Regions from separate parts of the Shewanella sp. SP2S2-6 genome, predicted to be linked through region 2. Evidence: predicted binding sites of a transcription regulator. Region 2 holds the regulator's gene; each other region holds the start of a gene.
What was found. The regulator sigma-54, encoded in region 2, starts transcription at its own class of promoters, with help from an activator protein. The targets are predictions, from matches to a motif close to GTTGGCACGNNNNTNGNNT.
Positions count from the first base shown of each region.

Region 1: a site for sigma-54 is predicted at 1,780-1,798, ahead of flgA (flagellar basal body P-ring formation chaperone FlgA). Genes of this name have one in related genera too.
Region 3: a site for sigma-54 is predicted at 1,769-1,787, ahead of Q4Q57_RS00795 (DUF1328 domain-containing protein). Genes of this name have one in related genera too.

Region 1 is NZ_JAUOEQ010000004.1:49,591-52,871, reverse strand. It holds gene Q4Q57_RS04815 (flagella synthesis protein FlgN) at 109-534, opposite strand; gene flgM (flagellar biosynthesis anti-sigma factor FlgM) at 537-860, opposite strand; gene flgA (flagellar basal body P-ring formation chaperone FlgA) at 936-1,643, opposite strand; gene Q4Q57_RS04800 (chemotaxis protein CheV) at 1,849-2,769, shown strand; gene Q4Q57_RS04795 (CheR family methyltransferase) at 2,869-3,281, shown strand, end outside.
Region 2 is NZ_JAUOEQ010000022.1:6,147-9,427, forward strand. It holds gene ptsN (PTS IIA-like nitrogen regulatory protein PtsN) at 1-273, opposite strand, end outside; gene hpf (ribosome hibernation promoting factor) at 276-563, opposite strand; gene Q4Q57_RS14665 (RNA polymerase factor sigma-54) at 592-2,070, opposite strand; gene lptB (LPS export ABC transporter ATP-binding protein) at 2,178-2,909, opposite strand; gene lptA (lipopolysaccharide transport periplasmic protein LptA) at 2,906-3,281, opposite strand, start outside.
Region 3 is NZ_JAUOEQ010000001.1:193,139-196,419, forward strand. It holds gene pfaD (eicosapentaenoate synthase subunit PfaD) at 1-1,241, shown strand, start outside; gene Q4Q57_RS00795 (DUF1328 domain-containing protein) at 1,869-2,045, shown strand; gene Q4Q57_RS00800 (hypothetical protein) at 2,070-2,264, shown strand; gene Q4Q57_RS00805 (diacylglycerol kinase family protein) at 2,432-3,281, shown strand, end outside.

The DNA of each region.
Region 1 (3,281 bases), on a different contig from region 2:
CTAACTATACGAGTAGTATGCGGCTTTTCTTTTTCTGCAAAGTATCAAAGTTTAATCTTTAATCAAAGTTTAGAGGCTGGAAATACAGAGTGGGAATTGATGCGCCTGTTAGGCTTTTAAATCATTACCTAAACTTGAGATAGTTGAGGTCTTGCCTTTATCGTTATACGTAAGGCTGGAGGCGTTTCTACTGGCTTGTAAAGCTTGAGCGAAGCGATTGAGACTGGCTAAATTCATCTCAATTAAACTGGCATTTTGATCGTTCAGTTCTTTGCATTCAGTTAATGCGTCTTTGACAACGGCCATTTTATGCACGAGTTCACTTTGCTGAGTGAGTTGAGACTTATCAGTGTGGTTTGCCAGAATATCGTCATTAGTCTTGAGTTCTTTCAGACATTGTGATTTTTCGTTAGCAAGAGAAAGCAGTAAATCGGCGTTTTGGTCAACCAAAGCGCCTTTTTCCTTGAGTATTATTTGCTTAAGAACAGCCAAATGGGCGTGTTGTAGATCTACCAGTTTAGCTATTTCAGTCATAGTTACTCTTTATTCAAGTCATTAAGTTCGGCTTCAAAACTTGCAATATTGGCAGCCAACTTTTCGGGGTCAATTTTGTAGCGGCCTTCGGCGATAGCTTGTTTAATTTCGGCCACTTTCTTTTGATCAACTTCAGGAAGGCTCGCCATTTTAGTCTGAGCTCCTTGCAGTTGTTGCGCTTGCGCTGTAATCACCACTGAGTCGCTTCTTTGTGGTGTTGTCGATTTTGTGGCAACTTGAGCAGATTGATCGCTGCTAGTTTTAGTTGCACCTGAACGAACTTGTGCGGTCGTTGCAGTGTTGAGTTTGCTAATATCAATTGCCATTTTCGGCTCCAGCGTCGTGTGTACGGGATTTCTTAACTGGGGTATCGGCAGCTTATAAAAAAGCTTTAGATTATTTTACATTCTTACTTCAACTTCGCCAATGCCCGTGACTATAGCATCTAGTTCTTTGTTTGAACTGCTATTTTTGACTCTGATCCGATCGCCTTTATTGCCATCTTGTAGGGCTTCGCCTACTGTTTTGAGTTCGAATGAGCTAGAACGAACATAGATAGATACCGAGTCGTTTTTACACACAAAGCATAAGTTGTTGCTTAATATGGGATTATCCTTTGAGACGCGTCGTTTGACTCGCACACCAGCTAATTTACTAGGGTCATTAAATTCAGCGCCCCGCAAACTATTTTGCTCAATGTAACGGATTTCAACTTGGCTAGGGGAGATGAGTTCGCCAGGCGCTAAGGTTTCAGTTGTGACCACAACGGGGAATAAAATATCCACTCTCACCGAGATATAAATTTGCCAAGGGTAAGCGAGCTCTTGCGTATCGCAGCTGACTTTTAGGGTGTTATTACGACTAATTTCCCTGTCACTCGCCAATTCAACCTTAATCGGCGACGAGCATTGTGACGGCAGCATTCTTGCGTCAACTAATTGCGGCGAAATATCGACTTTGGCATTAGTTGGCACAGATATTTTTTCTGAAATAAGCGCTTTAGCTAATTCTGAGATGGCCGATACGGTGGGAACCATAGGCTCTGCACTCGCAAAAGCGGGCATGAAGAGGGTGAAAACACTAAAAAAACAGACTAAATTTACTTTCATAATGAAGAGACTAGCTTGTAACGCCAGAATGCACCTATACTTTTATCAAGTTCGAAGCTGACCACTGTAATAATAATTTGCACCACTGTCAGAAGATTGACTCAGTTTCGACTATGTTTATCGATAGATAAGACGTAAGCAATTAATATGCCTATACTCAAACGAGTCATAGGGCCGTACATAAACAGAACAACAAGGCAGAGTTATGTCGAGTATTCTTGATTCAGTCAACAAACGAACCCAGCTCGTTGGTCAAAACCGTTTAGAATTGCTGCTTTTTAAGTTAAACGGTCGTCAACGGTTTGGGATTAACGTGTTTAAGGTGAAAGAAGTACTGCAGTGCCCACCACTGACCACTTTGCCTAAACTTAATCCTTTTGTAAAAGGTGTCGCGCATATTCGCGGTACGACTATTTCAGTTATTGATTTGAGTGCGGCAACAGGCGGTAGACCTTTAGCGAGTACTGAAAACTGCTTCATCATTATTTCTGAATATAACCGCAGCGTTCAAGGCTTCTTAGTCAGTTCGGTTGAGCGGATTATCAACATGAATTGGGAAGCGATTATGCCTCCTCCTCAAGGTGCGGGTCGTTATTCTTATCTGACGGCTGTAACTGAGATTGAAGGTGAATTGGTTGAAATTCTCGACGTTGAAAAAATCTTAGATGAGATTTCACCGGTTAAAACTGCCATCAGTGAAGAAGCCAATGAAAAGCTGACCCTCGACAGAACCCAGCATTATCATATTATGGTTATCGATGATTCTGCCGTGGCGCGTAAGCAGATTATTCGTTCACTCGAGTCATTGAACTTACAAATTGATACCGCAAAAGATGGCCGAGAAGCATTAGATAAGCTCAAAGAAATCGCCAAAGAAATGGACAATGTTGCCGATGAAATCCCTCTTATTATCTCAGACATTGAGATGCCTGAGATGGATGGTTATACCCTGACCGCGGAGATCCGAGATGATCCTAAGCTCAAGCATATTAAAGTGGTACTGCATACGTCGTTAAGTGGAGTATTCAATCAGGCAATGGTTCAAAAAGTGGGGGCCAATGACTTTATCGCTAAGTTTAATCCCGACGAACTGGCTGCTGCAGTGAATAAGCACTTAAGTTTGTAAGTTCAGTAGTTAGTACCTATATATGCTTTACGCTATAATCTCGACTTTGTAACATGATGGTTTCGCACTGATTTTGGTGCTTGCAATAGGATTTAGGATGTGAATGTGCCAAATAAATCACTCGCTGAGGCTGAATATAATCAATTTAGGTTGTTCTTAGAGCAACACAGCGGCATCGTACTGGGTGAAAATAAGCAATATCTGGTGCGCAGTCGTCTTGCTCCTTTAATGGGGAAATATAACCTGCCATCCTTATCCGATGTGGTTAAGCATTCGATGAAGCCAACGGAACGTGCGCTTCGGGCAGAAGTGATTGATGCTATGACGACCAATGAAACCCTGTGGTTCCGTGATCGTTATCCATTTGAGTTATTGCATAACGTTTTGTTACCTGAGTATAGTCGTTTAGGTCGTCCACTTAAGATTTGGTCGGCCGCGTGTTCGTCCGGGCAAGAACCCTATTCACTGGCGATGACGATTCTTGAGTATCAACAGAAGAAGCCTGGTGCGCT
Region 2 (3,281 bases):
GATAGCATCGAATGCTATCGGCTCTTCACACTTAATGAGTATGGCAATGGGCTGATCTATATCGGCTAGTCGACCATGTGGAATGGCGATGCCGTTACCTATACCTGTGCTCCCCATCTTTTCGCGCGCCACTAGGCTTTCGAATATCTCTTGAGATGAGAGGGTCGGGTACTGGGCAGCGACTAAGTCGCTGATGAGTTCCAGTACCTTTTTCTTGCTGCCCGGAGTGGCGCAGGTAGTGCACTCCGGCCGCAGTATGGTACAAAGTTCCATTATTAGTGTTTTGTTAACTTCTCTTTGTGTTTAATAACCTGACGATCAAGCTTGTCAATCAGGGCGTCTATAGCGGCATACATGTCAGCATGCTCTGAAGTAGCAAAAACTTCACCACCGATAAGATTTATTCTCGCTTCGGCAATCTGTTGCATTTTCTCGACATTGAGCACAACGTGCACATTATTGATCTGTTCGAAATGGCGTTCAAGTTTTGAAAACTTTTCTTCTACATATGCGCGTAACGATTCGGTAATTTCGACATGGTGTCCACTCAGGTTTATTTGCATAGAAACGTCCTCCGATATCCACTGTAGGTTATAAACTTTTACGCTGATTAGAAGGCGGAATGAGCATAGCCTCTCGGTACTTCGCAATGGTTCTGCGGGCTACGTTGATCCCTTGTTCTGCCAGAAGTTGTGCCATCTTACTGTCGCTCAATGGTTTTTTCTGGTTTTCCGCTGCAACCAGTTTCTTAATGAAGGCTCTGATTGCTGTGGATGAGCACTCCCCACCATCGTCAGTACCGACGTGGCTAGAGAAGAAGTATTTTAGTTCAAAAAGTCCCTTAGGGGTATGCATGTATTTCTGGGTTGTCACCCGTGAGATGGTCGACTCATGCATTTCTACCGCTTCGGCAATATCGTTCAGCACCATAGGTTTCATGGCTTCTTCACCGTATTCAAAGAAACCTTGCTGATATTGGACGATACAGTTCGCCACCTTCAACAGGGTATCATTACGGCTCTCTAAACTCTTGATAAACCATTTAGCCTCTTGCAGATGACCACGAATAAATTGGCTATCGGCTTGGCTTTTAGTGCAGCGCGCCATCGAAGCATAATGTTGATTTACATTGATTTTTGGCATGCAGTCAGGATTAAGCTCAACCACCCAGCGGCCATTTTTCTTCGACACTGACACATCTGGGATGACGTATTCGTCATCGTTGGGCGTAATCAATAAACCTGGGCGAGGATTGAGGGTTTGGATAAGCGCGATGCCGTCTCTTAACTCATCCTCTTTTAATTTAGTCTTACGCATCAACAATCTAAAATCGCGGGCGGCGATCAGATCTAAATGATCTTTGATCAGCATGCGGGCGTTTTCTAGGTTGGGCGTGTCAGCGGCGAAATGCGATAGTTGGATCAACAGGCACTCGCTTAAATCGCGGGCGGCAACACCAATGGGATCAAAATGTTGAATGCGCTTGAGTACGGCTTCGACTTCGTCGAGCTCAACCTCAGAATTGCCCATGGCTTCGAGGATTTCGTCAGTGCTTTGGGTGAGATAGCCTTGATCGTCGATGGCATCAATAATGGCGGTGGCAATGGCTAAATCGGTTTCAGAAAACGGTGTGAGGTTTTTTTGCCATTCTAAGTGTTCATACAAGCCTTCACTGGTCTCACCTTGGAAGGGCATATCGTCTTCACGACTGCCGCCGGGGCCAGAATTAGGGGAGGCGGTGAACACTTCATCCCAGGTGGTGTCCATGGGGAGTTCGTCGGGCATGGATTCTTTGGTTAAGGACTCTGCCGTGTCTATGGTGGAGCTGTCTTTCTCTGGCGGCAGAGTGCTCGATTCACTGAAATCCGTATCGGAAAGCGTTTGGTTTACAGGGTCTTTAGTGGCGTCGAATTGATCCTCTTCCAGCTCGAGAAGGGGATTAGAATCTAAGGCTTGCTGGATCTCTTGCTGCAGTTCTAATGACGACAGTTGCAACAGACGAATGGCCTGTTGTAATTGTGGCGTCATGGTTAACTGTTGACCCAGTTTGAGCTGGAGTGACGCTTTCATGTTACCGCTGATCCCTACGTTATTATTGTTGGATGAGGTCGCTTGTTATCATCTTGAGTGGAGCCCAATGCTGGCACAAATTGCCTTCATTGGCTCCGCTTGATTAACTATAGCCTGAATTGTTCACCTAAGTACACAGCCCTAACTTGCTGATTGTCTAAGATCTCTGCAGGTGTTCCTTCGGCAATCAGGTTTCCGTGACTCACAATATAGGCATGTTCACACACATCTAATGTCTCGCGAACATTATGGTCGGTGATCAACACGCCAAGGCCACGACTTTTGAGCTGTTCGATAATCTTTTTAATGTCGATAACTGAAATCGGATCGACACCCGCAAAGGGTTCATCGAGCAAAATGAACTTAGGATTTGCCGCTAACGCCCGTGCAATTTCTACACGGCGACGTTCGCCACCCGACAATGACATACCTTGGCTGTCACGGATGTGGGTGATGTGGAATTCTTCGAGCAGATGCTCGAGTTGTTCTTCCCTTTGCTCTTTCTTCAATTCTTTGCGCGTTTGCAGTACGGCCATGATGTTGTCATGGACGGTCAGCTTACGGAAGATACTGGCTTCCTGCGGTAAGTAACCTATGCCTTTGCGGGCGCGCAGGTGCATAGGATCTGCGGTTAAATCATCATCGTCGATAAAGATGTGGCCTTTATCGCTTTTAACCAGACCGACGACCATGTAAAAGGTGGTGGTTTTACCCGCACCGTTTGGGCCGAGTAGTCCAACAACTTGACCTGTCTTTACCGTTAGACTGACGTCTTTAACCACTTGGCGACTCTTATAACTCTTCGCCAGATTTTGTGCTCTTAGGGTGATTTGGGTCATTTAGAGTCCTGCTTTTTCACAGGTTTATCCGCTGGCGCGTCTGGTTTGGCATCATCTTGATAGTTTTCTGGCTGAATAATAGTGATCACGCGATCGTCACCATTACCTGTGCTCTCAGCAATCAATTTTTGCTGGATGATGTTATAGCGGATCACATTACCCGTCACTTGGCTACCTGCTTGATCTAACGAAGCTTGGCCTTTCAGTGTCAGGGTACGGCTTGCCATATCGTAACGAATTTCTTTCGCGCTCGCCGAGGCTGGACGACCATCGTCTAACACTTGGCTGTAAGTTGCGGGGTTACCAGTGGCCACTAAAATTTTGCTATTTTCACCTTCGGCAGAAAATGCACGCAGTTCATTTGCTTGGATT
Region 3 (3,281 bases), on a different contig from region 2:
GGTTAATCCCATCCCGCGTTGAAGCGGCCATTACTCGCATTCAAGCGGCGCTGCCTAATGGTCCTTACGCCTTTAATTTAATTCACAGCCCAAGCGAGCCCGCATTAGAGCGCGGCAGTGTTGAGTTGTTCTTAAAACATAAAGTGCGCACGGTCGAAGCCTCGGCATTTTTAGGTTTAACGCCACAAATCGTCTATTACCGCGCAGCAGGTTTGAGCCGCGACGCACATGGCGACATCGTCATTGGCAACAAAGTCATAGCCAAAATCAGTCGCACCGAAGTCGCGACTAAGTTTATGGAGCCGGCGCCTGCCAAAATTCTGCAGCAATTAGTCAGTGAAGGCCTTATCAGCCAAGATCAAATGGCGATGGCGCAACTTGTACCCATGGCGGACGACATCACGGCCGAAGCCGATTCTGGCGGCCATACCGACAATCGTCCACTGGTCACGCTATTGCCGACGATTTTGGCGCTCAAAGATGAAATCCAAGCTAAGTATCAATACAAGACGCCCATCCGTGTGGGAGCAGGCGGCGGCGTTGGTACCCCCGACGCAGCATTAGCCACCTTCAACATGGGCGCGGCCTTTATCGTCACAGGTTCAATCAACCAAGCGTGTGTGGAGGCGGGCGCGAGCGAACACACACGTAAGTTACTCGCCACCACAGAAATGGCCGATGTGACTATGGCACCCGCCGCCGATATGTTCGAAATGGGCGTGAAATTACAAGTGGTTAAGCGCGGCACTTTGTTCCCGATGCGCGCCAATAAGCTTTATGAAATCTACACCCGTTACGATTCAATTGATGCCATCCCCGCGGACGAGCGTAAAAAGCTCGAAGAGCAAGTGTTTCGCGCATCACTCGATGACATTTGGGCGGGCACTGTCGCCCACTTTAACGAGCGCGATCCTAAGCAAATCGAGCGCGCACTGGATAACCCCAAACGTAAGATGGCGTTGATTTTCCGCTGGTATTTGGGTCTGTCTAGCCGCTGGTCGAACACAGGTGAAGTCGGCCGCGAAATGGATTACCAAATTTGGGCAGGCCCTGCCCTTGGCGCATTTAATGCGTGGGCAAAAGGCAGTTATTTAGATGACTATAAAGCCCGTAATGCGGTCGATTTAGCCAAACATTTAATGGTGGGCGCGGCCTATCAATCCCGGATTAACTTGCTGTTATCCCAAGGGGTTAGCATTCCAGTTAGCCTGCAACGCTGGAAACCGCTAAATCGTTTTTAACCCCTAACGGACTATCGAGACATCAAGTAGGGACTCAACTCCCTACTTGATGCAATCTTCTTCACTACCTCGTTAAATCGAAGCCGCCGACCTTATTACCAATCTAATCCCTTGAGTTATTGGCTCTGTTTGTGCCAATGCCGCTAAGCACTGTCGCTCCAGTGGCACGCCGTAAACCCATCCTTGGGGGCTCAACGGAAAAGTCCCTTTTTCCGATGGCCACTGCCGCGACAATGCACGCCAGCAACCAATCGAATACATGCTGCCTAATTTAAGAATGGGCTGCGAGGCAAACTTTGATAGGACATATCCCTTCCCCAAAAATCTACATACCACATGATTTGTGAATAAAGTTTTTTGTCATTCAAAAGTATCGGTTTTTTTGCTGTGCTCCTCTATTTTCTGGCTGCAACTCTTACCGAAGCTTAGGTAAAAATTGCCTATTCCACGCTTCGCACATTCGTATCCACTTAAAACAAATCCTTTAAATTTTATTTAAAATCAACGATTTAAGTAAAACGCTAAAAGTTGGCATTATGTTCGCAATCTAGAAATAACCATTAGCCGTTACCTTACAAATGACACAAACGGTCATGCGAAGGATTAAGACAAGGGCAGGAGGTTATTATGTTAGGTTGGACATTAGTATTTCTAGTTGTCGCTGTTATTGCCGGACTGTTTGGATTTACGGGTATCGCTGGCGCGGCAGCGGGAATCGCAAAAATTATTTTCTTCTTATTTATTGTGTTACTCGTGATTTCACTGCTGATTAATGCCCTCAAGGGCAAGTCACCACGACTTTAATTATTTTTTAGAAAGGAGATGTATATGAAACCATTTACTCTGATGACAAGCGCTTCACTGGCATTATTACTCGCCCTCGGTTTAACCGCTTGTAGCGATAACAAAGCCGAGGACGCGGGTGAAAAAATTGATGAAGTGATGACTGATACAGGTAATGCCATCGAAGATGCCTGTGAAGAAGTCAAAGAAGGTGTTAAAGCTAAAGATACTAAGTGCTAAACAAACCTCATTTTAGGGTGGCAATAGACTCGTCTACTGCCACCCTTTTGAGTTAGCACCTAATTTAAACTTGAGTTAACACCTGGTTTCAACGACGCGATTCACCGATTTAGTCAGCCGTTTAACATGCAGCGGTTAAATCAAAAATACAGCATTGGAGGGCGCGTATGCTAAGCAAAATCCACATCAAATATTTCTACTTAGCAGGTGCCGTACTGCTAGCCTATTTTGCGGTAACGGGCACGTCTCCCCTGCTCACCTTTATTTGGGCTTGGACGAGCCTGTCGCTATTTTTAGTCGGTTCAGCCTACTGGTTTAATCTCGCCAGCATCTTTAGAAAGCGCCAAGATGGCACTATCCCTTGGTATATTCGCTGGGGCTTTATTCCGTTTCTATTGGGTAGCCGGCTGTATAACCATTGGGCGAGAAAACGCGACTCTGTGCCGTCGATGCAAAAGATAGATGAGCAGTTGTATCTCGGCTGCCGATTATTTTCTGCGGATCTGGAGAAAATCAAAGCCAATAAGATCACCGCAATTCTTGATGTGACCGCCGAATTTGATGGCTTAGATTGGTCGCAGTTTGAAGATCATATCGAGTATTTAAACATTCCCATCCTCGACCATAGCGTGCCGACCAGCGCCCAGCTCAATCAAGCCGTTAACTGGTTGCATCGCCAAGTACGCGCCAATAAACAGGTGCTGATCCACTGTGCTATGGGGCGTGGCCGTTCAGTACTGGTGCTCGCCGCCTATTTAGTCTGTAAAGATAAACAGCGCAACTTCTCCGAAGTATTGCAACAGATTAAGCAAGTCCGCAAAACCGCGGGCTTAAACAAATGGCAATTACGCGCCCTTGAGCACATGCTCAAGCAAGGCAAAATCAACATCCATAAAGTGGCGTGGATTATCGCCAACCCAGTCTCCGGCGGCGGAAAATGGCAACAATATGGCGAGCAAATCCAAGACGAACTAAAAGCCTATTTTGACCTAACGTTAAAACTCACCAGCGAAAATA